3 regions of the Mangrovibacter sp. MFB070 genome follow, and region 3 is predicted to be linked to each of the others. Evidence: predicted binding sites of a transcription regulator. Region 3 holds the regulator's gene; each other region holds the start of a gene.
What was found. The regulator PurR, encoded in region 3, represses purine synthesis genes. The targets are predictions, from matches to a motif close to CANGCAAACGTTTGCNTG.
Positions count from the first base shown of each region.

Region 1: the regulator PurR is predicted to act here: its motif matches at 3,687-3,704, upstream of pyrC (dihydroorotase).
Region 2: the regulator PurR is predicted to act here: its motif matches at 8,038-8,055, upstream of DT73_RS23725 (nucleoside-specific channel-forming protein Tsx).

Region 1 is NZ_JJMI01000022.1:281,159-291,511, reverse strand. It holds partial or broken gene DT73_RS10640 (Gfo/Idh/MocA family protein) at 1-231, opposite strand, end outside; gene DT73_RS10635 (DUF480 domain-containing protein) at 231-869, opposite strand; gene rimJ (ribosomal protein S5-alanine N-acetyltransferase) at 881-1,465, opposite strand; gene mdtH (multidrug efflux MFS transporter MdtH) at 1,722-2,930, shown strand; gene DT73_RS10620 (lipoprotein) at 3,071-3,628, shown strand; gene pyrC (dihydroorotase) at 3,769-4,812, shown strand; gene dinI (DNA damage-inducible protein I) at 4,881-5,126, shown strand; gene bssS (biofilm formation regulator BssS) at 5,396-5,650, shown strand; gene solA (N-methyl-L-tryptophan oxidase) at 5,803-6,933, shown strand; gene DT73_RS10595 (rhodanese-related sulfurtransferase) at 6,985-8,034, opposite strand; gene DT73_RS10590 (Kdo(2)-lipid IV(A) acyltransferase) at 8,252-9,172, shown strand; gene DT73_RS10585 (MysB family protein) at 9,302-9,703, shown strand; gene DT73_RS10580 (YceK/YidQ family lipoprotein) at 9,743-9,970, opposite strand; gene mdoH (glucans biosynthesis glucosyltransferase MdoH) at 10,085-10,353, opposite strand, start outside.
Region 2 is NZ_JJMI01000053.1:121,367-131,719, forward strand. It holds gene dxs (1-deoxy-D-xylulose-5-phosphate synthase) at 1-1,684, shown strand, start outside; gene DT73_RS23685 (aldo/keto reductase) at 1,760-2,734, shown strand; gene pgpA (phosphatidylglycerophosphatase A) at 2,906-3,427, opposite strand; gene thiL (thiamine-phosphate kinase) at 3,405-4,382, opposite strand; gene nusB (transcription antitermination factor NusB) at 4,482-4,901, opposite strand; gene ribE (6,7-dimethyl-8-ribityllumazine synthase) at 4,924-5,394, opposite strand; gene ribD (bifunctional diaminohydroxyphosphoribosylaminopyrimidine deaminase/5-amino-6-(5-phosphoribosylamino)uracil reductase RibD) at 5,535-6,647, opposite strand; gene nrdR (transcriptional regulator NrdR) at 6,651-7,100, opposite strand; gene DT73_RS23720 (DUF3251 domain-containing protein) at 7,251-7,820, shown strand; gene DT73_RS23725 (nucleoside-specific channel-forming protein Tsx) at 8,188-9,045, shown strand; gene secF (protein translocase subunit SecF) at 9,319-10,290, opposite strand; gene secD (protein translocase subunit SecD) at 10,301-10,353, opposite strand, start outside.
Region 3 is NZ_JJMI01000022.1:525,771-536,123, forward strand. It holds gene cfa (cyclopropane fatty acyl phospholipid synthase) at 1-889, opposite strand, end outside; gene punC (purine nucleoside transporter PunC) at 1,166-2,356, opposite strand; gene punR (DNA-binding transcriptional activator PunR) at 2,464-3,393, shown strand; gene purR (HTH-type transcriptional repressor PurR) at 3,390-4,415, opposite strand; gene DT73_RS27075 (YnhF family membrane protein) at 4,708-4,797, shown strand; gene DT73_RS11760 (MFS transporter) at 5,069-6,235, shown strand; gene sodB (superoxide dismutase [Fe]) at 6,300-6,881, opposite strand; gene DT73_RS11770 (C40 family peptidase) at 7,004-7,843, opposite strand; gene DT73_RS11775 (Grx4 family monothiol glutaredoxin) at 8,173-8,517, shown strand; gene rnt (ribonuclease T) at 8,604-9,269, opposite strand; gene gloA (lactoylglutathione lyase) at 9,364-9,774, opposite strand; gene DT73_RS11790 (alkene reductase) at 9,863-10,353, opposite strand, start outside.

The DNA.
Region 1 (10,353 bases), 240 kb from region 3:
ATAATGGCTGTGGGTTGCGGTATGGACAAACAGGGCATCGCAACCAGCCAGTACATCGGCAAGGCTCGCCGCGCAATGTATTCTCCAGGCTTCACAAACACGCCGGGCTTTCTCCTAGCCTGGCGACCAGGCCCCTGTTATTTGCCACCCTTGCTCATGAGCCAGCACTGGCAACCAGGCTTTCTGAGCTATATTACCAAGCCCGGCAATTCCCACCCGTAATTTGCCCATTATAACCCCGCAGCTTCAAGCCGCGCTTTTAACGCAGCCAGTTCGTCTTCCAGTGCAGCAACACGTTGTACCAGGCTACCCGAGTCCACTTCGCTTTCGCTACCGACGGACACAACTACCGGTTCACTCCCGTCACCAAACAAATGTTGGTAACGATGCTCACGCTTACCGGGTTCACGAGGCAGTTTCACCACCATCGGACCATCGTCACGGCTGACCAGCGCCTCCAGCGTTTGTTCAACTTCCTGCATATCAGCAAAATCATGCATACGCGCTGCACGCATCCGTAATTCACCGGGCGTTTGTGGGCCACGGAGTAACAAGGTTGCCAGCAAAGCTACCTGAGCGCCGGAAAGTTTTAATTGCCCAAACTCTGAATTACAAAAACGCTGCTCATATTTGGTCACCCGGTTCCCAAAGCCACTTTGCGGGCTGACATGATGGCGGCGCACCAGTTCATCCACCACAGACTGAACATCTGCATCACTTAGCGACATCACCGGTTCACGGTTAGTTTTCTGATTACACCCGGTGACAATAGCGTTAAGCGACAATGGATATTGTTCTGGCGTAGTCACTTGCTTTTCCAGCAAGACGCCAATCACGCGAGCTTCCTCTGGGGAAAATTGATGTTTCATGCCCTCTCCTTTTAGCGCCCTGGGGTCCAGTCTTTGGTGGTCAGGGCAGTAAGAACGTGATCCTGCCATTGACCATCGATTAGCAAATAATTTTTGGCGTAGCCTTCTTTTTCAAACCCCAGACGCGCCAGTAAATTACCACTGCGATTATTATGCGGCATGTAATTTGCCATAATCCGGTGAATATTCTGTGTCCGCTGCATATAACGTAACGCGCTGGTCAAAGCCTCGAACATCAATCCCTTGCCCTGCCATTTTTCCCCTAACGAATACCCCAGATAACAGGCATGAAAGGCACCACGCACCACATTGGAAAAATTTGCGACGCCACAGATTTCTTTTTCGTCCGGGTCAAGTAACGCGAAATAATACGCGCCCCCCTGTTTATGCAGCTCATTTATCATGCTTAACCGGGCTTGCCAGCCTGAAGGATAACAATGGCTTTCATCGCGTATGGGCTCCCAGGGCTTCAGGAACACACGGTTTTGCGCATAATACTCTGCTAACCGGAACGCATCTCTGTCATACACCAGCCGTACAACCAGCCGGTCTGTGGTCAGCCTGACCTTAGGTACATTGCTACGATAGCCAAACATCTCCCCACTCCTGTTTCAGGGCTTCCTGTGCCAAAATTCCCTGTCGTTAACCTCACTCGTATACTGATGACGAGTATAGTGCAGAGCATCATAATAAAAAGCGCGTCGTACTGCCTGGAAAGAACCAGGCACTTTTTTGATTTTATTCACAAATGAGAGTTATCGCAGCCAATAAAAATATCTTTGTGGCTCTCTGGGCAAAAACAGAGAAATCAGCGATGATAAGTTTCTTATCTTTCATTCCCCTGGAGGGGAAATGGCGCGCGTCAGGCAGGCAAGGAACCTGGGTAAAGCATTCCTTCTTCTCGACAATATGCTGGTAGTACTTGGCTTCTTTGTCGTTTTTCCACTTATCTCTATTCATTTTGTTGACCGGCTTGGCTGGGCTGCCTTATTGGTTGGCATTGGTCTGGGCCTGCGCCAGCTAATTCAGCAAGGCCTGGGGATCTTTGGCGGCGCTTTTGCGGACCGTTTTGGGGCCAGGCCGATGATTGTAACTGGCATGCTGATGCGTGCGGGCGGTTTTGCCGCCATGGCTGTTGCTCACGACCCCTGGGTTTTGTGGGTATCCTGCCTGCTGTCAGGCCTGGGGGGGACACTATTCGACCCGCCACGCTCGGCGCTGGTGGTAAAACTGATTCGCCCGGCACAACGGGGGCGTTTTTTCTCTATTCTGATGATGCAGGACAGCGCAGGTGCAGTTATCGGTGCCATGCTGGGAAGCTGGTTACTGCAGTATGATTTTCGCCTGGTATGCTGGACCGGCGCCGTACTCTTTATTCTGTGCGCGGGGTGTAATGCGTTTTTGCTGCCCCGTTACAAGCTTTCCACCACCCGGACTCCGTTGCGTGCTGGCATGCAGCGTGTCATGAAGGACCACCGTTTTGTAGCATACGTTCTGACACTTACCGGCTACTACATGTTGGGCGTCCAGGTGATGCTGATGCTGCCAGTGATGGTCAATGATATTGCGGGTACACCTGCGGCAGTAAAATGGATGTACGCCATTGAAGCCTGCCTGTCACTGACACTGTTGTACCCCATCGCCCGCTGGTCTGAGAAACGTTTTCGCCTTGAGCAGCGCCTGATGGCTGGCTTGCTGATCATGAGCCTTAGCCTGTTGCCCGTCGGGCTGGTCACGAATTTGCACCAACTGCTACTCCTTATCTGCCTGTTTTATCTCGGTTCAATTATTGCAGAACCCGCAAGGGAAACCTTAGGTGCATCACTGGCCGACCCACGGGCCCGTGGTAGTTATATGGGGTTCAGCCGGTTGGGGCTGGCTTTTGGCGGCGCACTGGGTTATGCCGGGGGCGGCTGGCTGCTGGATACAGGCAAAGCACTCAATCTTCCAACGTTGCCCTGGCTGGTTCTGGCCTTTATCGGTATCGCCACATTTGCCGGGTTATGGTGGCAATTCAGCCAGGTAGCATCCCGTCAACAGGGAATTGCCCCCAACCCGTAACATTTGTTGTACCGCTTGTCAGTAAAGTGCGGGGCAAGACCTGGTAATACATTTCAGGTTATTCTTCTGGCCTGCCAGAGAAAAATACTTGATGCTGGTTATGTCAGCAAACTGGCTTATGAAGAAAGTCGAGGATATAGATGAATAAAGTGTTCTTAGGTATGGTGGCGCTTTGCGCAAGTTTACTGGTTGCCTGCAACCAACTGACACAGTACACCATCACTGAGCAGGAAATTAACCAGGCTCTGGTGAAGCATGACCAGTACAACAAAACCATCGGTTTACCTGGTGTTGCTGACGCACACATTGTGTTGTCTAACCTGCAAACGCAAATTGGCCGCGAGGAGCCAGGTAAAGTGAAGCTCACCGGTGATGCCGATATCAAACTGACATCCATTTTTGGCAACCAACAAGCGTTAATGAAACTAACGCTGAAAGCAACGCCTTCGTTTAATGCAGAACAAGGTGCCATTTACCTGAAAGACCTTGAAGTCACCGATACCGATGTACAGCCGCAAAAAATGCAAACGGTATTGCAAACCCTTAACCCTTATTTGAATGATTCACTTCGCGCCTGGTTCGAAAAAAATCCGGCGTATGTCCTGAAGGACGATCGCAGTAACGGCGAAAAGCTGGCGAAAAAATACGCCAAAGGTATTGAAGTGAAGCCGGGTGAAATTGTCATTCCCCTGCTGTAATGCAGCTCTTCTGCCCGCCCAACTGGCGGGCAAATAAATTTGTGCAGAAAAAGGTGCAAACGTAAACGTTTCCGCTTATCCTTTGTGCCCGGCTGAAGCCCACGAACACGTGTCTGACTTTTCCAACGCCGGAGCACTTCATGACTACACCCCAGGTATTAACTATCCGCCGCCCAGATGACTGGCACCTCCACTTACGTGATGGCGACATGCTACGCGCTGTTGTGCCTTATACCAGCGCTGTCTACCGCCGTGCGATTGTTATGCCAAACCTGGTGCCACCGGTGACCACGGTAGAAGCGGCGATAGCCTACCGCCAGCGTATTCTCGATGCCGTTCCCGACGACCATCAGTTTGAACCACTGATGACCTGCTACCTGACTGACAGCCTGGATCCCGACGAACTGGAGAAAGGTTTTGTTCAGGGCGTATTCACGGCGGCAAAACTGTATCCTGCCAATGCCACCACCAATTCAAGCCATGGTGTCAGCAGTATTGATGCCATTAATCCGGTGCTGGCCCGCATGGAAAAGATCGGTATGCCGCTGCTGGTGCATGGTGAGGTTACCCACGCCGATATCGATATTTTCGACAGAGAAGCCCGTTTTATTGAAACGGTAATGGAACCGTTGCGCCAACGTTTCCCGGCATTGCGCGTGGTTTTTGAACATATCACCACGAAAGAAGCCGCCCAGTATGTGCGCGAAGGTAATTCATTACTGGCGGCCACCATTACGCCACAACACCTGATGTTCAACCGTAACCACATGTTGGTTGGTGGTGTTCGCCCACATTTCTATTGCCTGCCAATTCTCAAGCGTAATGTGCACCAGGCCGCACTGCGTGAGTTAGTTGCCAGCGGCTGTGACCGGGTGTTTTTAGGCACAGACTCAGCGCCACATGGCAAACACCGTAAAGAAGCCAGCTGCGGCTGTGCCGGTTGCTTTAATGCACCTTCTGCGCTGGCTATTTACGCAACAGTGTTCGAAGAAATGAATGCTATGCAACACTTCGAAGCATTTTGTTCATTCAACGGCCCGCGTTTTTATGGGCTGCCAGTAAACGAAGACACTCTGACACTGGTGCGCCGTGAAGAAGTGATGCCGGAAGAAATTTCACTGGAAAACGATACGCTGGTACCGTTCCTTGCCGGGGAAGTTCTTAACTGGAGTATTAAACCCTGATTAATTAACTTGCCCCCCTCATGATATTACTGTATAAATACACAGTATATTTCACAGGGGGGTTTGTTATGCGTATTGAAATTACTCTGGCGAAAAGCTCGCCACTGCCACCCGGTGCTATCGAAGCACTGACCAATGAATTATCCCGTCGAATTGCAGCGCAGTTTCCTGAACAACCAGGGAATGTATCTGTACGTTATGCCGGAGCCAATCAGCTCTCTGTCTTTGGTGGTGCCAAAGAAGATAAAGATCGTATCAGCGAAATTTTACAAGAAACCTGGGAAAGCGCAGACGACTGGTTCTGCGGCGAATAACCCTGTCCAATTTCCATTTTGGTATTTTTGCCGGGCACGCCGTCCGGCTTTTTTCGTCTTTATCTGAGCTATTATCGGCAGGAATCAGGTTTCTCCGAGATAAATGACGATTAATTGTGCTACAACACTAAATTATTGTAAAAAAAGTTTAGTTCTCAGTTAATCACTCCCATCAAAATTTATTTATTGGTATACTTACCCTTGCTTCACATATAAACATGCATTAAACCTCGAACGTCGTCGCCGTAGTTACGTATAAGGGGGTTATGATGGAAAAAAATAACGATGTGATCCAGACTCATCCCCTCGTAGGGTGGGATATCAGTACCGTAGACAGTTACGATGCGCTAATGCTGCGCTTACACTATCTGACGGCAAATCATCAAGATCCAGAAGAAACTGAAGTTGGTCAGACCTTGTGGCTAACGACAGACGTCGCCCGGCAATTTATTTCCATTCTCGAAGCCGGTATTGCAAAAATTGAATCCAATGATTACCAGGAAAACGATTACCGTAAGCATTAATCGGTTGTTAACTGTAAACAAAAGGCATCCAGTGTGATGCCTTTTTCATATTTCCCGGGTTGTTTGTCACGCGATTGTTAATTACCCTGCTATATATCCACTCTGCCATTATCACCTGTTTTTATCAGGGGTATTAATTTTGGAGACTATTTGTGACCCACTACGATTTCATCGTTGTTGGCAGCGGCTCTGTTGGCTCGGCTGCAGGTTGTTATGCCCGGCTGGCAGGTTTATCGGTGCTAATGATCGACAGTGCCATCCCACCTCATGAACAGGGCAGCCACCATGGAGACACCCGGCTTATTCGCCACGCGTATGGTGAAGGAGAGAAATATGTCCCGCTGGTCTTGCGTGCTCAAGCCTTGTGGGATGCGCTGCAACAACACACTGAACTTCCCCTGTTTCAGCGTACCGGGGTTATCAATGTCGGCCCTGAAGGCTCCGAATTTTTAGCTAACATGCGCCACAGTGCACAACGCTGGTCCATTCCGTTAGAGAGTATGACGGCATCGGATATAGCCGAACGCTGGCCTGCTCTGCGCATTCCTGGTGACTACGAAGCCCTGTTTGAGCCCAATGCAGGTGTACTCAAAAGTGAAAACGCGGTAGCAACATGGGTGAAGCTCGCAAGAGAAGCGGGATGCGCGCAACTGTTTAACTGTGCAGTTAGTGCAATACATTACCAGGATAGCAGTATTCAGGTGGATACCGCTGATGGCAGCTTTACTGCAGGCCGCCTGCTGGTCAGTGCCGGAACCTGGGTAACCCGGTTGATTCCATCTCTGCCAGTCAGCCCGGTACGCAAAGTATTTGGCTGGTTCCAGGCCGACGGGCGCTACAGTGCTGATAACGGTTTTCCTGCTTTTACCGGCGAACTGCCCGACGGTAACCAGTTTTATGGTTTCCCTGCCAGCGATAACGCACTAAAAATCGGTAAGCATAACGGCGGGCAGCCCATCAGTACCCCCGAAGAGCGCACACCCTTTGGCAGTGAAACGGGCGACGGCTCGGAGTGCTTTGCATTTTTGCGCCAGTTCCTGCCAGGCATTGGTGGCTGCCTGTATGGCGCATCATGTACTTACGACAATTCCCCCGATGAAGACTTTATCATTGATACCCTGCCAGAAAACCGCGATGTCATGGTTGTTACCGGGCTAAGCGGCCATGGCTTCAAATTTGCGCCAGTGTTAGGCGAAATAGCCAGCCTGTTTGCTCAGGGGAAAAGCTGCACATTTGATTTAAGCCCTTTTCGCCTGAACAGATTTGGAAGCGGCGAGAAATAACCTGTCAATCTGTTGGCCCGGCACACCTGTACAGAGGCGTGCCGGAACAAATTACTCATCTTCCGGGCTGTTCAGCGTAAGCTTCAGGCGCTGGCGGGATTTATTAAAAATACGGGCTGCATTTTCGCGCCCGGCGCGGCGCTGGCGCTGCTCGGCTTCAGGCAACTGGTGCTCCTGCTGGCACTGTTCACTACAACACCCGTCATATTGCTCCGCACAGGCCGGGCACTGAATAAACAATAAATGGCACCCTTCATTTTTGCAGTTGGTGTGGCTGTCGCAAGGTGCCCCGCACTGGTGGCAGTGAGCAATAACATCAGGTGAGATTCGCTCCCCCATGCGGGCATCAAACACAAAGTTCTTGCCAATAAACCGTACCGGCAGCCCCTGCTCTCTCGCCTTACGAACATATTCAATAATGCCGCCTTCCACATGAGAAACCCGGGTGAAGCCCTGGTACTTCATCCACGCACTGGCTTTTTCACAGCGGATCCCACCGGTGCAGTACATGACAATATTTTTATCTTTGTAAGGCGCCATCATTTCTGCCGCTTTGGGCAACTGCTCACGGAATGTGTCTGCGGGTATCTCCAGTGCGCCCTCGAAATGCCCCACTTCATATTCATAGTGATTACGCATATCAATGAACACGGTATCCGGGTCATCAAGCATCTGGTTGACTTGTTCAGCTTTCAGGTAATCACCCACATCACTGGGGTCAAACGCCGGGTCGTCAATGCCATCCGCCACGATACGGTCTCGCACCTTCATGCGCAGGACCCAGAAAGAGCGCCCGTCGTCATCCAGCGCAATATTCAGGCGCAGACCGTCAAGAGCCGGGTGAAAACGGTACAACTGCTCACGGAAAGCTTCAACATTGCCCTCCGGCACACTAATTTGTGCGTTGATTCCTTCAGGAGCCAGGTAGACGCGCCCAAACACCGCAAGCTGGCTGAATGCCAGGTACAGGGCATCACGAGTGGTATTCGGGTCTTCAATTGTGAAGTATTTATAGAAAGATATGGTTTTGCGAGGTTCTGTTTCCGCCAGCATGCGGGCTTTCAGTTCCTCATTGGAAACGCGGTTATGTAACACTGGCATGGTGTTCACTCTGCTCCTGAAGAAAATAGCCCGGCATGATATAGCAATCTACGCTAAATAACATCCATACAAAATACGCTACATTTCACGGCTATAATTATGCACAGAGAGAATAACTGGTGCTAAAAGCACCGTTCTGTACTGAGATATTTTGGGCATTATTCAAATGATGCCACAATACGACTTATGGAGATCAGTAATTTCTGATGGGAGCTGCATGACACATTTACCCCAATTCAACCGTTCACTTCTTCACCCCAAATACTGGCTAACCTGGCTTGGGATTGGCCTGCTCTGGTTGCTGGTGCTGCTTCCCTACCCACTCATCTATCGCCTTGGGTGTTTCATGGGCCGCATGGCAATGCATGTAATGAAAGACCGGGTGCGCATTGCACAACGTAATCTGCAGCTGTGTTTTCCACACAAGAGTGATGCAGAGCGCCAGGAACTGGTGGTAAAAAACTTTGAATCGGTCGGTATGGGGTTAATGGAAACCGGAATGGCCTGGTTCTGGCCTGACTGGCGTGTCGCCCGCTGGTTCGATGTGTCAGGGGTTGAAGCAGTTAAACAATTACTGGCTGAAAAACGGGGGATTTTGCTGATCGGAGTACATTTTCTGACACTGGAACTGGGTGCGCGTATTTTCGGGATGCAGACACCGGGTATCGGCGTCTATCGCCCCAATGACAACCCGCTGATTGACTGGTTGCAAACCTGGGGGCGGGTCCGTTCCAATAAAGCCATGCTGGATCGTAAAGACTTTAAAGGCATGGTAAAAGCACTCAAAAGTGGTGAAATTGTCTGGTATGCGCCGGATCATGATTATGGCCCGCGCAGCAGTGTGTTTGTTCCGTTTTTCGCAGTTGAGCAGGCCGCAACCACCTCTGGTACCTGGATGCTGGCGCGGATGTCTAAAGCCTGTATTGTGCCCTTTGTTCCTCGCCGTAAACCGAATGGCACAGGTTATGAATTACTGGTGCTGGAGCCTGAACTGGATATTCCCCTTGGCTCAGCCGAAGAAACAGCCAGCTGGATGAATAAGGTGGTTGAGAAATGTATTTTACTTGCACCGGACCAGTACATGTGGCTGCATCGCCGTTTTAAAACCCGCCCGGAAGGGGTGCCTTCCCGTTACTGAGTTCCCACCTCTCTGTCTGCTGCAGAGAGGTTTTCTTGTTATTTCCCACTGTAATATGGTTGACGCTCACCAGAGTGCTGTCTATAAATTCCTGATACCCCCCGACAACATTGTTACAGGAGTTTATGTATGACCGGCAGCGAACTGAACTACTACTCCACGCTTGAAGAAGCACTTGATGCAGCCCGTGAAGAGTATTTTGCCAGTCATCCCGACCTTGATGAGGATGATGTCGATATTCAGCAGCTCAATATTCAAAAATACATTCTGCAGGATGGCGAGGAGATGTGGGTTGCCTGTTTTTTCGATGACGAAAATGAAGCCGATGAACAGGGTGATTATATTCCCGTGCTGTACGGCCCGGCTGCCCAGTCTGTTTTCAATGGTGATTTTGATGAAGCAGAGTTGCGCATGGAATGGGTGGAAGAAAACACGCTGCACGAATGGGATGAAGGTGAATTCCAGTATGAACCGCCACTGGATGACGAAGAAGGCAGCGAAGCCGCAGATGAATGGGACGAACAGGAATAACACTGCTCCCCGCCTGATGCCTGAGCCTGGCGGGGGAAATTATTCGTAAGGCCCGTGATGTACGTCAACCGGTAACAGCAGCGTATCGGCAATCAGTGAAAAGGGTAAATCAATTACCGTCAGGTAGCGCCAGGCTGAATCTCTCACATCCCACTGCACACCGGGATAATACTGGTTACCATGCCCCTGCCCGGGAACAGTCCGGCTGATTATGCTGCCACAACCACTTAATAATAGTGCCATGACAAGAATGCCCGTCGTTCGCAAATTTACCGCCTTTAAAATGAAGCCGTTTGCTTAATCATAGTGAAAAATTCATGGCTGCTATTTTTCTCATCTCCCAGTAACAAACAACCGGCCCGAAGGCCGGCTGTATAGACATTACTGAGCTTTGCTTATTTGCGAGCCCCCGGAGATATTATTCCAGGCATTTACCCAGGAAGAATATTTTTCCGGCGCAGTCCAGACACGGTAATGCATTCTTGCCATTGTCACCGGGTCACTGAGCAGCACCAGGCGGCGGTCACGGTTGAGTTTATCCGGCGTTTCATTGAGCGCCTGCTCAACGTGCCGGTCACGCGCGATTTCCAGCACATGGCTCTTACCATGACGAGCTGTTGCCATTGCCGTAGCCAACGCGTTATATGTCG
Region 2 (10,353 bases), on a different contig from region 3:
AGTGGCCCTGCACTATGTCTATAACACACCGTTTGACCAGTTGATTTGGGATGTCGGTCACCAGGCATATCCACATAAAATTATCACTGGCCGCCGCGATAACATTGGCACCATTCGTCAGAAAGATGGGCTGCACCCTTTCCCGTGGCGCGAAGAAAGTGAATACGACGTGTTAAGCGTCGGGCACTCATCCACTTCGATTAGTGCCGGGCTGGGCGTTGCTGTTGCCGCAGAAAAAGAAGGCAAAGGCCGCCGTACTGTGTGTGTTATTGGCGATGGCGCCATCACTGCAGGTATGGCGTTTGAAGCGATGAACCATGCGGGTGACATCAAATCCGACATGCTGGTTATTCTCAATGATAACGAAATGTCGATTTCGGAAAACGTGGGCGCGCTGAATAACCACCTTGCACAATTGTTGTCTGGCAAGCTCTACTCCAGCCTGCGAGAAGGCGGTAAGAAAGTGTTCTCTGGTGTACCACCTATTAAAGAATTACTGAAACGCACTGAAGAACATATTAAAGGCATGGTGGTTCCCGGAACCTTGTTTGAAGAGCTGGGTTTTAACTATATTGGCCCGGTTGACGGCCATGATGTGGCAGGGTTAGTGAGCACCCTGAAAAATATGCGCAGCCTGAAAGGGCCACAATTTCTGCATATCATGACCAAGAAAGGCCGTGGTTACGCTCCGGCTGAAAAAGATCCCATTTCATTTCATGCGGTACCTAAATTCGATCCGCAAAGCGGCACACTGCCAAAAGCGACTGCCACTCAGCCCAGTTATTCGAAAATTTTTGGTAACTGGTTATGCGAAACAGCGAAACAGGATGACAAGCTGATGGCGATTACGCCAGCCATGCGGGAAGGATCCGGTATGGTCGAATTCTCCCGCCAGTATCCTGACCAGTATTTTGATGTCGCCATTGCTGAACAGCATGCCGTTACTTTTGCAGCTGGCCTGGCAATTGGTGGCTATAACCCGGTCGTCGCCATCTATTCAACATTTTTACAACGTGCTTACGACCAGTTGATTCATGATGTTGCCATTCAGAAACTGCCGGTGCTGTTCGCCATAGACCGGGCCGGTATTGTTGGTGCCGATGGTCCAACTCACCAGGGCGCGTTTGACCTGAGTTTCCTGCGCTGTATTCCGGGTATGGTGATTATGGCGCCGAGTGATGAAAACGAATGCCGCCTGATGCTGCACACGGGTTATCACTACAAAGACGGGCCGTCTGCAGTGCGTTACCCGCGAGGCAACGCGCGTGGTGTTCCACTTACACCGCTGGAAGTACTGCCTTTGGGTAAAGGCCGCCTGTTACAGGAAGGCAAGGATATTGCGATTCTGAACTTTGGCACACTGTTGCCAGAGGCTGAGCATGCTGCGCAGGAGTTGAATGCCACCCTGGTGGATATGCGCTTTGTGAAACCCCTGGACGAAAGCCTGATCCTGGAACTGGCAAGCCGCCATTCTGCACTGGTCACGCTGGAAGAAAATGCGGTGATGGGTGGTGCCGGCAGTGGGGTTAATGACGTTCTGATGGCACACCGCCAACCGGTTCCTGTTCTGAACCTGGGGCTGCCAGATACCTTTATTCCGCAGGCGACACAGGATGAAGCCCGTAGTGCTCTTGGTCTTGATGGCCCGGGTATTACACAACGCATCCGTACATGGCTCGGATAAAACTGTCTTTTACTGCTCTCCTTTCCTCTCCTGCTATGCTTAAAGCAAACTTTTTCTCATTGCAGGAGAGGAGTCATGGAATATACCACGCTGGGTAAAACCCACCTTCGCATTTCCCGTTTGTGTCTTGGTTGCATGACATTTGGTGAGCCAGAGCGTGGGCGACACGCCTGGACCTTGCCGGAAGAAAGTAGCCGCGACCTGATTCAGTACGCCCTTGGCCGGGGGATTAACTTTTTCGACACTGCCAACAGCTACTCCGATGGCAGTAGTGAAGAAATCGTTGGCCGGGCATTGCGTGACTTTGCTCGCCGGGAAGATGTCGTCGTCGCCACCAAAGTCTATTTCCCTGTAGGCGATTTAACCGAAGGCCTGTCACGCAAGCAAATTATGCGCTCCATTGATGACAGCCTGAAACGCCTTGGAATGGAGTATGTAGACCTGTTGCAAATCCACCGCTGGGACTACAACACACCACTGGAAGAAACCCTTGAAGCACTGCACGATGTCGTTCAGTCCGGTAAAGCGCGCTTTATTGGCGCATCATCCATGCATGCCTGGCAATTTGCTAAAGCACTGTTCACCCAGCGCCAGCACGGCTGGAACGAGTTTGTTACCATGCAGGACCAGTACAACCTGATTCAGCGTGAAGAAGAGCGGGATATGCTGCCATTGTGCTACGACCAGGGCGTTGCCGTTATACCATGGAGCCCACTGGCTCGCGGGCGTTTAACCCGCCCGTGGGGAGAAAATACAGCCCGTTCAGTGTCTGATGAATTCGGTAAAAGTCTGTATCAGTCCAGTGAAGCAAATGACGAACAAATTGCCCAGAGAGTGGCCGCAATCGCCCGCGACAAAGAAGCCAGCCGTGCCCAGGTGGCCCTGGCATGGTTGTTAAGTAAACGAGGGGTTGCCGCACCAATTATTGGCTCATCGCGCAAAGAGCAGCTTGAAGACTTACTGAATGCTGTAGATTTGAAACTCAGTGAAGAAGATATTGCCGAGCTGGAAACACCTTACCAGCCGCATCATGTAGTTGGCTTTCGTTAACTATCGGCACAACCTCACGTCCGCACAGAACAAGAGGATGTCACCCAATAAAAAACCAGGAAAATCAATTCATTGATTTTCGGCCACTCACTAAAAAGAAGGAAAAACCACGCTTTTTCCTTCTTTTTCATCAATATGAACCAGCCCCCGGTTACAGGGCTGGTTCAGAGCTCAACTCAGTAAACCAATGGGCCAGTAATGGCCACATAAATAGAGTGCAGCAGCAGCGATAACCCCGGCAACAATGTCATCAACCATAATGCCCATGCCGCCATGCACATTTTTGTCAAACCAGCGGATGGGCCAGGGTTTCCACATATCGAAAATACGGAATAGCACAAACCCCACAGCCACCCAGCGCCAGTCATTGGTGGGCAGTGCCATCAGGGTTATCCACATGCCGATGAATTCATCCCACACAATACTCCCGTGGTCATGAACCCCCATATCACGAGCCGTTACGTGGCACAAATAGACCCCAATACAGATCCCCAACATTAGCACCAGTACATACAGTTGCCAGGGCAGAAAGCTCAGCAAATACCAGAAAGGAATAGATGCCAGGGACCCCATCGTGCCTGGGACTATCGGGCTTAAGCCACTGCCAAAACCGGTCGCCAACAAATGCCAGGGGTTGGATAACCTAAGGCGACGTTTGGCCGCGGCTTTTTCAGACGGTTGCAAAGTGGTCATATCCGTGTAACTCCAGTTGTACCGGCTTTCCTTGTTGCATCAGCATCAGCCCGTCGCTGGCAACTGTCATTTGCCCTACACAAGTCCAGGGAATGCCTAAATGACCAATTGCCACGTCCAGCGCTCCACGGTTAACTTCCGGCACCGTAAAGCATAGCTCGTAATCTTCCCCTCCGGCCAGCGCCCACTCCTGCGCCTGCTCCATTGAAGTGCTGGCTTTGAGTGCGTCAGAAAGCGGCAGGTTATCCAGCTCCAGGCGGGCACCACAGCCACTGGCTTTCAGTATGTGACCCAGGTCAGAAATCAGTCCATCGGAAAGATCGATAGCACTGCTGGCCAGATCCCGTAACGCCTGGCCGTGAAGAATCCTCGGTTTAGGGCGCAGATGCCGGCTCACCAGCCAGTCAGCATGAGCCTTATCTTCCACCTGCAAACGTTTCTGAAGAATTGCCAGCCCGGCAGCGCTGTCGCCAGGTGTACCGGTCACGTAAATCCAGTCTCCCGGGCGTGCGCCACTGCGCTTCAACGCTCTGCCATGAGGAACAAAGCCATGAATACCCAGAGTCATCGCCAGAGGGCCTTTCGTGGTGTCCCCACCGATTAACTGCATATCATAGTAACTGAGTTGCTCGAACAGACTGTCACTGAAGGCAGCAAGCCAGCTCTCGTCTACATTTGGCAGGGTTAATGCCAGGGTAAGCCAGGCTGGGTCTGCCCCCATTGCCGCAAGGTCACTAATATTTACCGCCAGTGCTTTACAGGCAATATCGGCAGGCGCCATATCAGGAAGAAAATGAATACCACTCACCAGCGTATCAGTGCTGATCGCGAGGGTCTGGCGTTCAGGAACAACCAGTAAGGCACAGTCATCGCCAATACCTGTTTCCACATCCCGCCGCGAACTGCTGACACGATTGAAATAGCGGTCTATTAACGAAAATTCACCGCAAGCCATACAAAAAGCCTCAACAGATAAAAAAACAAAGGCCGGGAAACCCGGCCAATGACAACAATGCTGGTGCTGCCTTACAAGACAACACGCCATGTATCAAACTTATTTCCGGTGTGGGCGCACCTGAGGCGCTACTTTGTCGAGAACACCGTTAACAAACTTATGGCTATCTTCTGCACCAAACGTTTTAGCCAGTTCAATCGCTTCATTGATGGCCACTTTATATGGGACATCATCACGTTTAGACAGTTCAAACAACGCAATACGCAGTACCGCTTTTTCCACCTGCCCCAACTCTTCGAGCTGGCGAGATAATACAGGCTTCATAAGCTCGTCGAGATATGCGCTGTTATTCGCCACCCCGGCCAGCAGTTCACGGAAGTACATGACGTCGACATCTTTCACGTCCTGTTCCGCCAGGAACTGGTATTCAACATCTGCGATGTCGTTCTGGGACAACTGCCAGGAGTAAAGCGCCTGGACGGCACACTCACGGGCGCGGTGACGAGCAGCAGGTTTCACGGAATTCCCCTTACTAAAAAAATCAGGCCTTAATGGCTTTCAATACATTGATCATTTCGAGCGCGGTCAGGGCAGCTTCTGCACCTTTATTACCGGCTTTCGTACCAGCACGCTCAATTGCCTGCTCAATACTTTCGGTAGTCAGAACACCGAAGGCTACCGGAATTTCGCTATCCTGCGCGACATGAGACAAGCCAGTGCTTGCACCACCTGCAACATATTCAAAATGGGCAGTACCGCCACGGATAACAGTACCCAGAGCAACAACCGCGTCATAACGGCCGGTTTTCGCCAGTGCGCCAGCAGCCAGAGGCAGCTCATACGCACCCGGGACCCAAACCACGGTGATATTTTCATCTTTTACCTGACCAATACGTTTCAGGGCGTCGATGGCACCGTCCAGCAGGCTGTCGTTGATGAAGTTGTTAAAACGCGCGATTGTGATGGCGACGCGAGCGTCCGGGGTAGCAACGGTAGCTTCAATAATGTTCATACTCTTCCTTACGAGTTTTGTGTGGCCCCCGCAGGGGGGCGGATTTTATCATAATCTTTCAGGCACTGCTTACTTTTATGCGCCTTATGCACTGAATGCCATCTCTTTGCTGGCATTCTGGCAAAGCGCATATTCCTGACTCAGTGACTGGTATCAGGCACCAAATGCAGGCAGAGGTCTGGCCCAACCTGGCGAACCTGGCTGAAAACCAGCTGTGGCGCATCGGCCAGCATGGTCAGCCCCGGTAATGCGCACAGCCCACGAGCATCATTGCCCAGCAGTTTTGGCGCCATATAGACAATCAGCTCATCCACCAGGCCTGCCTGTAATAATGCGCCGGAGAGTTGTGCGCCGGCTTCCACCCACACACTATTAATTTGGCGCTGGCCCAGTTGCATCATCAAAGCGACTAAATCCAGATGCCCTTTATGTTCAGGTAACACTAACTGCTCCACCGCCTCCGGCCATGGTTGTGTATCCGCTGTTGTTCTGGCAAGCCAGGTTTGCCCTGGCTGGCTGATAAGCTGGTGAGCCGGAGTCACGCGGTTATGGCTGTCGATAATCACCCGAACAGGCTGGCGCAAAGCCGATTGAGGATAAATACGTTGTGTATCAGCGCCAAGTTCCTGCCAGCGAACAGTCAGCGCAGGGTCATCAGCCAGAACTGTCGCGCTGCTGGAAAGAATAGCGGCACTCTGCGCACGCAAACGCTGCACATCACGGCGTGATTGCGGTGAAGTAATCCACTGGCTTTCCCCGCTGGACATAGCTGTGCGCCCGTCCAGTGACGCCCCAAGTTTCACCTGTATCCAGGGGAAACCAGTACGCATACGTTTTAAAAAACCACGGTTAAGACCTTCAGCTTCGCTATTCATTAACCCATGGCTGACATCCACACCAGCCTGCTGTAAATGATACAACCCGCGCCCGGCGACTTGCGGGTTTGGGTCTTGCATAGCCGTAACAACCCGGCTGACACCTGCAGCGACCAGAGCTTCACAACAAGGTGGGGTTCGCCCGTAATGGCTGCATGGCTCAAGCGTAACATATGCTGTTGCGCCGCGAGCTTTATCCCCTGCCATACGCAAAGCGTGTACTTCGGCATGCGGTTCGCCTGCACGGTAGTGAAAACCTTCACCGACGATTTCACCATCTCGCACAATCACACAGCCAACATTAGGGTTAGGATGGGTGGTAAAACGACCACGGCGCGCCAGCTCTAACGCCCTGGCCATGTAGCCTTCATCGTGCATTATTTAATCCTGTAAGCGGGCAATCTCTTCGCCAAATTCGCGAATATCTTCAAAGCTGCGGTAGACAGAAGCAAAACGAATATAAGCGACTTTATCGAGCTTGCGTAACTGGTCCATCACCAGATTACCAATCATTTTACTTGGGACTTCACGCTCCCCTGTAGCCCGGAGTTGTGACTTAATATGATTCAGCGCCATTTCAATGTCGTCTGAGCTCACGGGCCGTTTTTCCAGCGCTTTTTGCATACCGCTGCGCAACTTATCTTCGTTGAAGGGCTCACGCACATTGTCACTTTTCACTACGCGCGGCATAACCAGCTCCGCCACCTCAAAGGTGGTGAAGCGTTCATTGCATACCAGACACTGCCGCCTACGCCGCACAGATGAGCCTTCACTCACCAAACGCGAGTCGATGACTTTCGTATCCACTGCAGAACAAAATGGGCAATGCATAAGGCTTCCTGATTGATTGTTGCAATAGTTGGATAGTTTACCCTGGAGTTTTCAGACGACAAACCCGGATGATTTGAGATAAAGGCGCTATGCCTTTCATTACGCGCCCGCTACCCTGAACATAACCTCGTTATTATGGATCATTTTCCTATGAAAACCTGTTACCAGTCAGGGCTATTTATCCTGGTCACCACATTGATGGTAAGTGGTTGCACACCTCAGGCCGAAGTCAGCAGTGTGCACCAGGACGTACAAACGTTAAGCCACGAAATGCGCACACTGCAAACAGAAACCCGGGATGTCGCCTGGCAGAACGCACTGAATGCCCGCTCAACTGAAGGCGCCTGGTTAATCCCGGGGGCAAACACACCAGCCCGGCTTACCAGCCAGTTGGGGTTATTAACCTTCACACTGTCCCGTGTTGGGCCAACAGGAAATGGTGTCACGGTTTATATTCATATTCACCGGGATGGTGATAAAGGTTTACCGGCATTTAACGGCAATCTGGTATGGGGAAAGCTCTCTGGCACACTTGAGCATTACCAGCAAGTGAATACCCACTCACTGCAATTTCAGGCACCTGCCGCGCTGTCAGCACCGGTTGACATTGATCTCGCCATTCACCTGCCAGACACCCAACTCAGCGATGTTGGCTTTATCCGTATTCATGGATTGTCACCGTCTGACACCAGCATGGATACGCCAGATACCACCCAATAGAGCACCACATATTCTCTTGCAGCCACTGGCGGATTGATACCGCTGGCTGCAACCTCCCCATTCGGCTACTGCTCACTCATGACAATAATGAGATTCACGTCACATTTTTAACGCAAACATTTAAGCTTATTGCAGGAATGCTTCAGCAAAAAGTATTTTGTATTGGACTGTAAAATTAAACCAGATAGAATTTCGTTGTTTTATTAGCACAAACGTGAACGCAATCGATTTCGCTTATGCAAGTTATATTAACTAAACATATATTTGTGAGGCAGAATAAGAATTGTGACGTGCTAAAAAACAAACATATCTGGCAATAGCAACTGCCTTCCCATGCATTTGCGACATCTAAAACAGTGGTCACTACATGAAAAAAACACTTTTAGCGGCAGGCGCAGCTGTCGCACTTTCTTACACTGTATCTGCACAGGCTGCAGACAACAGTGGTGAATACCTCTCAGACTGGTGGCATCAGAGTGTTAACGTGGTGGGCAGTTACCACACACGCTTTGGGCCACAACTCCGTAATGACACATACCTGGAATATGAAGCTTTTGCCAAAAAAGACTTCTTTGATTTCTATGGCTATGTGGATTTACCCCGCTTCTTTGGTGGCAACTCCACTTCTCAGGGTATCTGGAACCACGGCTCCCCGCTTTTTATGGAAATCGAACCACGCTTTTCCATCGATAAGCTAACCGGAACCGACCTGAGTTTTGGGCCGTTCAAAGAGTGGTATTTTGCCAATAACTACATCTACGATATGGGCCGGAATAAATCTGGTCGTCAGAGCACCTGGTATATGGGTTTAGGTACCGATATCGATACCGGCCTGCCAATGGGACTGTCTCTGAACATTTATGCCAAATACCAATGGCAGAACTACCTGGCAGCGAATGAGAACGAATGGGATGGTTATCGCTTCAAAGTGAAATACTTTGTTCCGATTACTGACCTGTGGGGCGGTAAGCTGACTTATATCGGTTTCACCAACTTTGACTGGGGTTCCGATTTAGGTGATGAACCTAACCGTACCAGCAACTCAATTGCTTCCAGCCACATTCTGGCACTGAACTATGACCACTGGCATTATTCTGTTGTTGCCCGTTATTTCCATAACGGCGGCCAATGGGATGATGGTGCAGGCTTGAACTTCGGTAAAGGTGATTTCAACGTGAAATCAACTGGCTGGGGCTATTACCTGGTTGTGGGTTATAACTTCTGATAACAGAATGTGATTCCCCCTCACCCTGTGCCTGCCAGGCGGGCATGGGGTGAGATTTTCCTCCTGAGCTTTAATTCGCATTTATTCTTCACTTCATTTCTTTTACCTGCTGTTCTGTTTACCACCAGACTGTGCCAAAGGATTTATTCCCCGTAGCCAGCACTCATCAAGCGTAAGCTGTTTGTTATTCCCCTTGCCAACCCTGGTGTAACAGGCAAAAAAAACCACGGTGTTTAACCACCGTGGTTTTTACCAGCCAACAACAAAGCAGGGTTAAGGCAGAATGCGCGGTTGATCCGCCCCTTCTTTCTCAACTTTCTGTTGCAGCATATGCTCACGACGCATGCCCAGTTTCAGAGCCAGCGCAGAAGCCACATAAATAGATGATGCCGTACCGATGGTGACACCAATCAACATGGTCAGCGAGAAGCCTTTCAGCACCGGGCCGCCAAAGAGATACAGCATCAAAATAACCATCAAAGTGGTACCGGACGTAATCAAAGTACGGTGCAGCGTCTGGGTCAGTGACACGTTAAAAATTTCGTAAGGTGTACCGCGGCGGATCTTGCGGAAGTTTTCACGAATACGGTCAGAAACCACGATGCTATCGTTCAGTGAATAACCGATAACCGACATCAACGAGGCCACAATAGTCAGGTCTATCTCAATGTGAAACAGAGACAGAACCCCCATGGTGATAACCACGTCGTGCGCCAGTGCCAGAACAACCCCGGCAGCCAGACGCCATTCAAAACGGAAACCCACGTAGATAAGGATACAGATAAGCGCAGCAAACAATGCCATACCGCCTTTCTGCGCCAAATCAGCACCTACGCTCGGGCCAACAAACTCAATACGTTTTACCGTTGCCTGTTGGTGAGTGGTTTCATTAATTACACTAACCACTTTATTACCCAGTTCCTGGCTGCCATTAGCGTTATGCACTGGCGGCATACGAACCATGATGTCGCGGCTGCTACCAAAGTTTTGCAATAACGGGTCAACAAAACCCGCTTTTTGCAGAGCAGAACGCATCAGATCCATATCTGCAGGTTTTTCGAGGTTAATTTCAATCACCGTACCACCGGTGAAATCCAGACCCCAGTTAAACCCACGAACCCCCATTACAACCAGGGAAATAACCAGCAGCAAACCAGAGATGCCGAAGGCCAGGTAATCCCAGCGCATAAAGTCCCAGACTTTACGGCCGTGGTTCAATTGTTCAACAGTATATTCCTGTGCCACAACGCACTCCTCAGATAGACAGCTTTTTGACGCGTTTGCCGCCATACAGCAGGTTCACGATGG
Region 3 (10,353 bases):
TATGCTTCACTGAAGGCAGACAACCATTGGGGAAAATGTATTTATCTATCCATGGGTCGACATTGTTGTCTGTTCTGTTGGATCCAATAGTATGCAGCAGGAAGATCCCTTCAGGCTTAAGACACCGGTTAGCTACAGCAAAGTAGGTGGCATAATTTTTAGGCCCGACATGCTCAAACATACCTACAGAAACAATACGATCAAATTGCATCGTCAGGTCACGGTAGTCTTGCAGCAATATTGTGACATCCAGCCCTTCACAACGCGCCTGTGCCAGTTTTTGCTGCTCAGCAGAAATTGTTACACCGTACACCGACACACCGTAATTTTTCGCTGCAAATGCTGCAAGCCCACCCCAGCCACAACCTATATCCAGCAAGGTCATTCCCGGCTTGAGCTGCAGTTTTTCACAGATCATTCTCAGTTTATCCTGCTGTGCAGTTTCCAGGTCAGTGGCTTTTTTCCAGTAGCCACAGGAATACTGCATAAAAGGATCGAGCATTCGGGTGAAGAGGTCATTACCCAGGTCGTAATGCTCTTTACCAACAATCCAGGCACGTTTACGGTTTTGCAGATTAAACAGACGAGCGGACAGAACACGCAAAGTATCTTTAAAATGATGGGGTACCTGGTTTTCCAGACCATTTCTGAGGACTTTGGTGAAAAACAGATCAAGACGGTCGCAATCCCACCAGCCGTCCATATAACTTTCACCCAGCCCCAAAGAACCTTGCTGCAGTATGCGTTTAAAGAAATCAGGATTTTTGACCTGGATGTCCGCAGGACTATTACCATTTATCGCGACACCCGCACGTGACAGCAACTCACTGACAATGCGGAACCATTCATTATCTTTTATCGCGGCTTCTTCTATACACGATGAACTCATAGTTTCTCCATCACCTGACTGTGAGCAGACACTAAAAAAGCGTAGTCGCTAATTTGACATTGTGAATTGTCTCACAGCAAAAACATAAGCCCGGAACCGGACACGGTATAAAAGCAGGTGGTCGCCTGACGACAGGCCATCTGAAAGCGGGAGTCAGAGCCCCCGAAAAATGATTGCAGGCCCGGTATCCCGAGCCTCATATCAGTATATGCCGCGTAAAAATGTGATTCAATAGAAAATTGTTAGCAAGCTAATTACAAAAAAATGACATTATCGCTAACGTGAGGACCCGGCGGGATGAGGGTTTTTGGCAATGGCGATTGCCTGTAACTGGTAACCTACCCAAACCAGAACCAGTGTGCTTAACATAATGCTGGTGGTGGCTATCAGGGGTGTGGATACCATCATGGAAACCAGCAGGCTTGCCAGGAAACACAAGCCTAACTGAAGGGCGTTTTGTAATGCAGCGGCCCGCCCGGCAGCCTGGGAAAACGGCTGCAGAGCCTGTGCAACGACAATAGGGTAAATTGCACCATTTGCCAGCGCCATCAGGCAGAAGGGTGCCAGCAGGCTGGTCAAAGAAGGGGATGTGGTCAGCGAGACACCAAAAACAGCGGACACACTCACAGCAAATATCCCCAACAACCAGGGTAGCATTTGCTGCCCTTGCCACTTTTTCAGTGCACTACGGCAACCAAAACCGCCCAGCAAAAAAGCCAGAGTTTGTGGTACGTAACTCAGTCCAATTGCTTCAGGCTCATAACCCATTTGGTGAAGAATAAAGGGGGAACCCGTGAGCCAGGCGAAAAAGCTGGCTGAGCAGGCTGCATAAATAATGACATTCCCACAATACCCTTTATGGCGCAGCAAAGAGGAATAAAGGGTGGGTTGAGAATGCGCTGTACGTTGTGGGCGTTGTGCACTGGTGTAATGCCAGAGGGGTAAAATCAGCAAAAGTGTGATGAGCAGCAGGCAGGCGAATATCGCCTGCCAGTCAAAATGGCGCAGTACCCAGCTACCGGCAAGAGGAGCCAGTGCCGGGGAAAGCGCAACCAGAGGCATGATAGTGGCAAAAACACGATTCGCCTGCTGCCCGGAGAAACGGTCAGTAACCAGCGCCTGCCAACTTACTGTTGCGCAACACACCCCAACCGCCTGAATAAACCGCAATACCAGAAATGCGGTTGGCGAAGTGACGAAAAAAATCCCGGCACAACTCAGTGCAAAAATCACCAGCCCGCTTAACAGAACAGGGCGGCGGCCAAAATGGTCAGAAAGCGGGCCCCAAATTAATTGAGCCAGAGCAAAACCGGCGAGAAACACACTCAAACTGGCGCTGATGGCCGACGGGGGAGCCCCCAGTGAAACCTGAATGGCACTAAATGCAGGCAGGTACATATCGGTTGCTAAAAAGCCCAGCATGCTAAGTCCGGCAAGCCAGGTAATAAAGAGGCGAGAGGCGCTCATGGTCAATCCTGATATAACAAAATTCGTGGCGTGAGTGTAAAAAGTGCATCCGCCGTTGTGAAACGCTAAAATTTGGATGTTCCTTTCAAAAATTTTGCAGGCAGGTTATGTGGTCAGAATATGCGCTTGAAGTGGTGGATGCCGTGGCTCGTAATGGCAGTTTTACTGGTGCGGCACAGGAGTTGCACCGTGTCCCTTCGGCAATCAGTTATACGGTGCGGCAACTGGAATCCTGGCTGTCGGTCGAGCTGTTTGAACGCCGCCATAAAGATGTAGAACTGACCCCCGCCGGGCGCTGTTTTTTGCAGGAGGGCCGCAGTGTTATCAAAAAAATGCATGAAACGCGCCTGCAGTGCCAGCAAATAGCGAATGGCTGGCGTGGTTCACTGGCGATTGCGGTTGACACCATCGTTCGCCCGGCAAGAACCCGTCAGTTGGTACAAGATTTTTATCACCATTTCCAGGATGTGGAATTGCATGTGCGGCCGGAAGTGTTCAATGGTGTGTGGGATGCACTGGCTGATGGCCGGGTAGAACTGGCAATTGGCGCGACCCAGGCTGTGCCTGTTGGTGGGCGTTACGGCTTTCGTGATATGGGTAGCCTGGCATGGTGCTGTGTGGTTGCGGCATCGCATCCGCTTGCGCAGATAAACGGTGCAATTGGTGATGACATACTTCGCCAGTGGCCGTCTCTGGTTCTGGAAGATACATCGCGTGAACTACCGAAAAGGATAACCTGGCAACTCAGTAATCAGCGCCGGATAGTGGTACCAGACTGGCAGTGTGGTTTCGCCTGCCTGAGTGACAGCATCGGTATCGGCATGGTTCCGGCACATATGGCGCAGCCGTTTATTGACCGCGGGGAATGGGTCAGCGTGCAACTTGAAAACCCTTACCCGGACTCGGCTTGTTGCCTGACATGGCGGCAAAGTGATGCCTCACCGGCTTTACAGTGGGTACTGGATTACCTGGGCGACAGCAGCACACTGAACAGTGAGTGGTTGCGGGAGCCAGGCCAGCTCCCGCAAGGTGATTAACGGCGATAATCTCTGAACGGGCCATCGGCCACTGAACGGCGTTCAATCAGGCGGGGATGAACCTCAATTGTCTGAGACTCCTCGCGCTTATTGATAATTCTGTCGAGCAGCATATTAAATGCCGTTTCGCCGAGAGAATCTTTGGGCTGGTGAACGGTGGTCAGTGCCGGGGTAAAGTAACGCGCGTTGCGCACGTTATCGTACCCAATAATCGAGATATCCTGTGGCACACGCAGCCCCATTTCGTCTGCCGCGCAAATAGCACCCATCGCCATAATATCTCCGCCACAAAACACAGCTGTAGGCCGCTGCGGGCAGGTAAGAATTTGCTGCATGGCGTTGTAGCCGGATTCAGGTTCGAAATCGCCGTGAACAATCCATGACTCAGGGACATTGATACCGGCTTCGTTCATTGCTTTCATGAAGCCGGAAAGCCGCCCTGAACCTGTGTTACGTTCCAGTTGGCCTGATATCACGCCAATTTCCCGGTGCCCGCGTTCGACCAAATACCGGCCAGCCATGTAACCGCCTTCGAAGGCGTTATCAATGACCGAGTCGGTAAAATCTGCCCGTGCTTCACCCCAGTCCATAACCACCATCGGAATGTGGCGGTACTCTTCCAGCATAGAAAGCAGTTCCTGGGGGTATTCTGAACACATAACTAACAGGCCATCGACACGCTTTTGCGCCATCATGGACAGGTAGGCACGCTGCTTTTCAAAGTTATTGTGCGCATTGCCGAGAATCAGAGTGTAGCCTTTGGCGAAACAGCTGTTCTCCACCGCTTCAATAATCTCAGCGAAATAGGGAGCTTCACTGCTGGTAGAAAGCAGGCCAATTGATTTTGTGTGGTTCACCTTCAGGCTGCGGGCTACCGCGCTGGGTGAATAATGCAGCTCTTTGATTGCTGCCCACACCGCATTACGGGTGTCTTCCGCAACAAAACGCGTTTTGTTAATAACGTGTGATACGGTTGTAGTGGAAACGTTTGCGCGTTTCGCGACGTCTTTTATAGTTGCCATTCGATGTCACTCCAGACCATATCCTAAACTCCTGAAAACTAATTGGTTAAACGTTTGCCTGGGCTTACCCCTGTAAGCAACGAATTGGGTTGCCAGCATGCCGGGATTGCGACATTAAACGAAAAGGAGGGGATAGTGGCCGGTACGTAATAAGTCAGCGTGCGATTTTGTCTTATATTGAGTAAAAGTGGAAGTGCTAAAGCACATATCAAACTAAATCTTTAAGGATTTTACGGCCAAACTGTGTAAAAATGATCTACACCCACTTTTTACAGGGAATAAGGAATTAATCATGCCAACTGAATTGAGATATTCACTGACTACGACTGTTATTACCTTAGGTCTGATTGTTGCAACGGCGCTGATTGCCATCCTGCATTAAGGCCTGTACTGCTTCACGCAGTTAGCATCGCTCAGGTGATGGCGTTGTTAGTTTTGGTGCCTGTCTAAGGGCCTGCTAATACACTGTCGCCTGGCTGTTGTCCTTTCTCCCTTCCTGCTATTTTCTTTACTGCCACACTGATTCTTTACCATTTAGCAAAACTCTATTATCACTATTGCCACTTTTCAAAGTGAAGTGTGACTGACATCATGTTTTCATCTTTTTTGTCTTTGCCCGCGCTTTTTTGCGCAGGCTAAAAATTGAGGTAGTGATGAAAGTCAATTTGCCATTACTTGCCCTGGCGATAGGGGCCTTTGGGATTGGTACCACTGAGTTTTCACCTATGGGGCTGTTGCCGGTTATTGCTGAAGGGGTTCATGTGTCGATTCCCGCTGCCGGCATGCTGATTAGCGCCTATGCCGTTGGGGTAATGGTTGGGGCTCCACTGATGACCTTGTTGTTATCTCGTTATTCACGGCGAAACGCCCTGGTTTTTCTGATGAGTATTTTTACTTTGGGTAATGTGCTTTCTGCTGTGGCTCCGGATTATGGCATGTTGATGTTTGCCCGTGTGATAACCAGCCTGAACCATGGAGCATTTTTTGGACTTGGGGCTGTGGTGGCTGCCAGTGTCGTCCCCGCGAATAAGCAGGCCAGCGCTGTTGCAACAATGTTTATGGGGCTGACAATTGCCAATATTGGTGGGGTGCCCGCGGCAACCTGGCTTGGGCAGTATATTGGCTGGCGTATGGCTTTCCTGGGGATCGGTGCGCTGGGGCTGGTAGCTATGTTCAGTTTGTTTATGACTATTCCGGCAAGTATCAAAGGCCACAGGCCGGATGTGGCGAAGGAGTTGAAGGTTCTTGCCCGGCCGCAGGTACTGGCGGCACTGCTTACAACGGTATTGGGTGCCGGTGCGATGTTCACGCTGTACACCTATATTGCCCCGGTACTGGAAACCATTACAGGCGCAACACCTGGGTTTGTCACTGCCATGCTGGTGCTGGTCGGTGTTGGTTTTTCTATTGGGAACTACTGGGGCGGGCGGTTAGCGGATAAATCGGTTACTGGCACGCTGGTTGGTTTCCTGGTGCTGCTGATTGCCAGTATGGCACTGGTGCCGCTGGTGGGTAAAAGCCATGCCGGAGCCGCATTGATGATGATCGTTTGGGGGGCGGCAACCTTTGGCGTCGTTCCGCCTTTACAGATGCGAGTAATGCGTGTTGCCAGTGAAGCGCCGGGTCTTGCCTCATCAGTTAATATTGGTGCTTTTAACCTGGGGAATGCGCTGGGGGCAGCAGCTGGTGGTGGGGTAATAACTGCGGGCCTGGGTTACAGTACTGTACCCGTTATGGGGGCTATAGTTGCCGCAACAGGGTTGCTACTGGTATTGATTAACCGCCAGGCGGATAACCGTGTTTGTGAAACAACTGACTGAAGTCATTCTTTTCCCCGCCCCAAAAAAAGCGAAGCACAGGCTTCGCTTTTTACTGTTAGTACGATTACGCAGCGAGGTTCTTCGCAACAAACTCCCAGTTTACCAGAGCCCAGAAGTGCTCCAGGTAGTTAGGGCGAGAATTACGGTAGTCAATGTAATAGGCGTGTTCCCACACATCAACAGTCAGTAATGGTGTCGCGCCTGCAGTCAGCGGAGTGCCGGCATTAGAAGTGGAAACGATAGCCAGGCTGCCATCTGCTTGTTTAACCAGCCAGGTCCAGCCAGAACCAAAGTTCTTAGCTGCGGCATCGTTAAATTTCGCTTTAAAGTCAGCAAAGCTACCGAAAGCAGCATTGATGGCATCAGCGATTGCACCAGTCGGTTCGCCACCGGCGTTAGGTGCCAGGCAGTTCCAGTAGAATGTGTGGTTCCAAACCTGTGCTGCGTTATTGAACACACCACCTTCAGAAGAGCAGATGATCTCTTCAAGGGATTTGCCCTCAAAAGGGGTACCTTTAACCAGGTTGTTCAGGTTGGTCACGTAAGTTTGATGATGTTTACCGTAATGGTATTCCAGTGTTTCCACAGAAATGTGCGGTTCAAGCGCATCTTTTGCATACGGTAATGCAGGTAATTCAAATGACATTGCTTCACTCCTTGTTATTGTGTACTTAACAAAAATAACACATTTTATAAGGTTTTATATTACCAATATAAAACTAGAATAAAAAGAAAGCATTGCCTGCCAAAACAAGGGCAGGCAAGGTTTTATCGCAGGGTTTTTGGTGTCATTACCCGGCGTGCACCTACATAGTGGCGCTGCCAGTAATCTTCACTCAGGGAGGTTATCTGGATGTCCTGCCCGCTACGCGGAGACTGAATAAATTTCCCACCACCAATGTACACACCTACGTGGTCTGCAGTACCCCGGCCTTCAGTACGGAAGAACACTAAATCACCACTTTGTAGTTCCCCGCGGTCAACAGGGGCGGCGTCTCTCAGGTGATACATTTCATTGGCAGTACGCGGAATATGGAATTTAACTAAATCTTTGTAGGCGTAATAGACCAAACCGCTGCAGTCAAACCCGGTGCGTGGGGAACTTCCCCCCCAATGGTAGGGTTTGCCAATCTGATTCATTAAGGTGGATATTGCCGCAGTTTTAGCGCGTAACACTTTTTTATGTGCGGCAGTTGCTAACGGACGTGTTGTTTTTACCTTCACACAATGTTTTTTATGGCCTTTGCGTGCCCGTGAACATTGCTCTGTCCACACCGTTTCCATTTGAACTTCATTGCGCACCAGGTGAGAAGACTTGCCTTGATGAACAGTGGCTCTGGTATGATTTTTAGCGGTGCGCGTAGTGTGTTTAGTGGTTTTTGTAACTGTTTTTTTTGCAGAAGCCGAAACACTGTGGGTTTTGCGGCTGGTGGATTTGGTGCTGTGGGTACTGGTTTTTTTGCTGCTGTGTTTGGGAATAACGTTGCTGTGTTGCGCCTTCTGCAAAGCTGAATGGCGGGTATGTTCCGACGCCTGAGTTAAAGGCGTCCAGGGCAAGGTTATTAGCAGTGCACAGAACGAAATAGAGAGTTTGCTTATCCGCGCCACTCGTCTGAGTCCCCTGAAAAAGCAGGCCGCATTGCCTGCCAGAAAATGATTAAACCAAAGGATTCTAATATAGATAAAACGATAATGTTAATAATCTTTTTATATTGCCTTACGGTTTTGTGTTCATACGCGAAAAAAATAACCAATATGACGTTTATCTGACCAGTGTTTGACCTGGCGCAGGGTATTCTCTGTTTGAGAAAACTGTTATCCTTAAGGCATGTTTAACGGTTTCGGTATTGCCGGCCAGGTGAAACCGCAGGCCAGAGTCTTGTGGCCTGTTTACTGTGACCAGCAATGCCTTTCTGCCGCTTTGAGGAAGTAAGATAATGAGCTCTACAATTGAAAAGATTCAGCGCCAGATAGCTGAAAACCCAATCCTGCTTTATATGAAAGGCTCCCCTAAATTACCGAGTTGCGGTTTTTCTGCACAGGCGGTACAGGCGTTATCTGCTTGTGGTGAGCGCTTTGCTTATGTCGATATTTTGCAAAACCCGGATATCCGTGCCGAGTTACCGAAATATGCTAACTGGCCGACTTTCCCGCAATTGTGGGTAGAAGGTGAACTGGTTGGCGGTTGTGATATCGTGATTGAAATGTACCAGCGTGGTGAGTTGCAGTCGCTGATTAAAGAAGCTGCAGAACGCCACCGCGAAGACAGCCAGAGCGAGTAATTTATTACCCGCAAATAAAAAGGCGCCAATACGGCGCCTTTTTATTGCCCGTAGCCTGAAAAAATGTAGCCTGGGCCCGTAGAACGTTATACCTGCTCGCTCTCTGCGGTATCCTGCGGCAGTGCCACAGGCCAGCCACCAAGGCGTTTCCAGCGGTTAACAATTTCACAAAACAGTAGTGCAGTCTGTTCAGTATCATATAAGGCGGAATGCGCCTGAGCGTTATCAAACGCGATACCTGCAGTCTGGCAGGCTTTAGCCAGCACTGTCTGGCCCAGCGCCAGACCGCTGAGTGCGGCGGTATCAAAAGTACCAAATGGGTGAAACGGGTTGCGTTTGAGTGAGCTACGCTCCGCCGCCGCCATTAAAAAACTGTGATCAAAATTAGCATTGTGCGCCACGATAATAGCCCGCGAGCACCCGTGATCCTTGATTCCCTTACGCACCATTTTAAAAATGGCGTGCAGCGCTTCGTACTCTGTAACCGCGCCGCGCAATGGGTTGTGAGGGTCGATCCCCGTAAAAGCCAGTGCTTCCGGGTTAAGAATGGCACCTTCAAACGGCTCGACATGGAAATGCAGCGTCTGGTCAGTTGAAAGCCAGCCTTCTTCATCCATTTTTAACGTGACAGCGGCAATTTCCAGCAGTGCGTCCGTCTGGGCGTTAAAACCAGCCGTTTCGACATCAATCACAACAGGATAAAAACCACGAAAGCGGTCATTCAGACCGTTTAGTTGAACATTTTCCGACATCAGCGTCTCATTATTGCGGTAAAAGCTGCGCGCATTATGGCAAATTTCAGGAGGGGATGCAGCAGGCGGGCATAAAAAGCCCGCCAGAGAGTGATTATGCGTTACCCAGGCCTTTGCCTGCGTCTTTGGCTTCAATCAGCTCGATTTTATAACCATCCGGATCTTCAACAAAAGCGATAACCGTTGTACCGCCTTTTACCGGACCTGCTTCACGGGTGACTTTACCGCCGTTTTGGCGAATGCGCTCACATGCCTGTGCGGCATCATCTACGCTAATGGCGATATGACCAAAAGCCGTACCCATTTCATAACTGTCAACGCCCCAGTTCCAGGTCAGCTCAATCACTGCTTCATCGCTTTCCTGACCATAGCCAACAAATGCCAGGGAGTATTTGTATTCTGGATTTTCACTGGTACGCAGGAGTTTCATACCCAGAACTTCAGTATAAAACGCAATAGAGCGCTGGAGATCCCCGACGCGGAGCATAGTGTGGAGTAAGCGCATAATTTTCCTCTTCCGTTAGTGTTTCATCAGTTGGTACACAGGGGAACCAAGTATAGCGGCGAACCTGCGCCGCTATCAATGCAATGAATCAGAGAGTGGGGTAATCGGTGTAACCCTGAGCATCCCCGCCATAAAAAGTTTCCGGGCGCGGGGTATTGAGTGGGGCGTTATGCTGGAGGCGAGCCACCAGGTCAGGGTTTGAGATATAGCTACGCCCAAAGGCGACGGCATCAATCAAACCGCGTTCAATAAGCGCCTGTGCTTTCTCAGGCGTGTAAGCTCCGGCACCAATGATAACACCACTGAAACGGTCACGTACCGCCTGACGGAAGGCATCGCTGTATGGTTTGCCACCTGCCCAGTCCGGTTCGGAAATGTGCAGGTAAGCCAGGCCGCGTTTATTCAGCTCTTCAATAAAATACAGCGCAGCTTCTTCCTGGTCTTCACCATTATCCAGCCCATTAAACGGGCCAAGAGGTGAAATCCGGATACCAATACGGTCGGCTGACCAGGCTTCACAGGCCGCATCGACCACTTCAAGAGCCAGGCGGGAGCGGTTTTCGATACTGCCACCATACT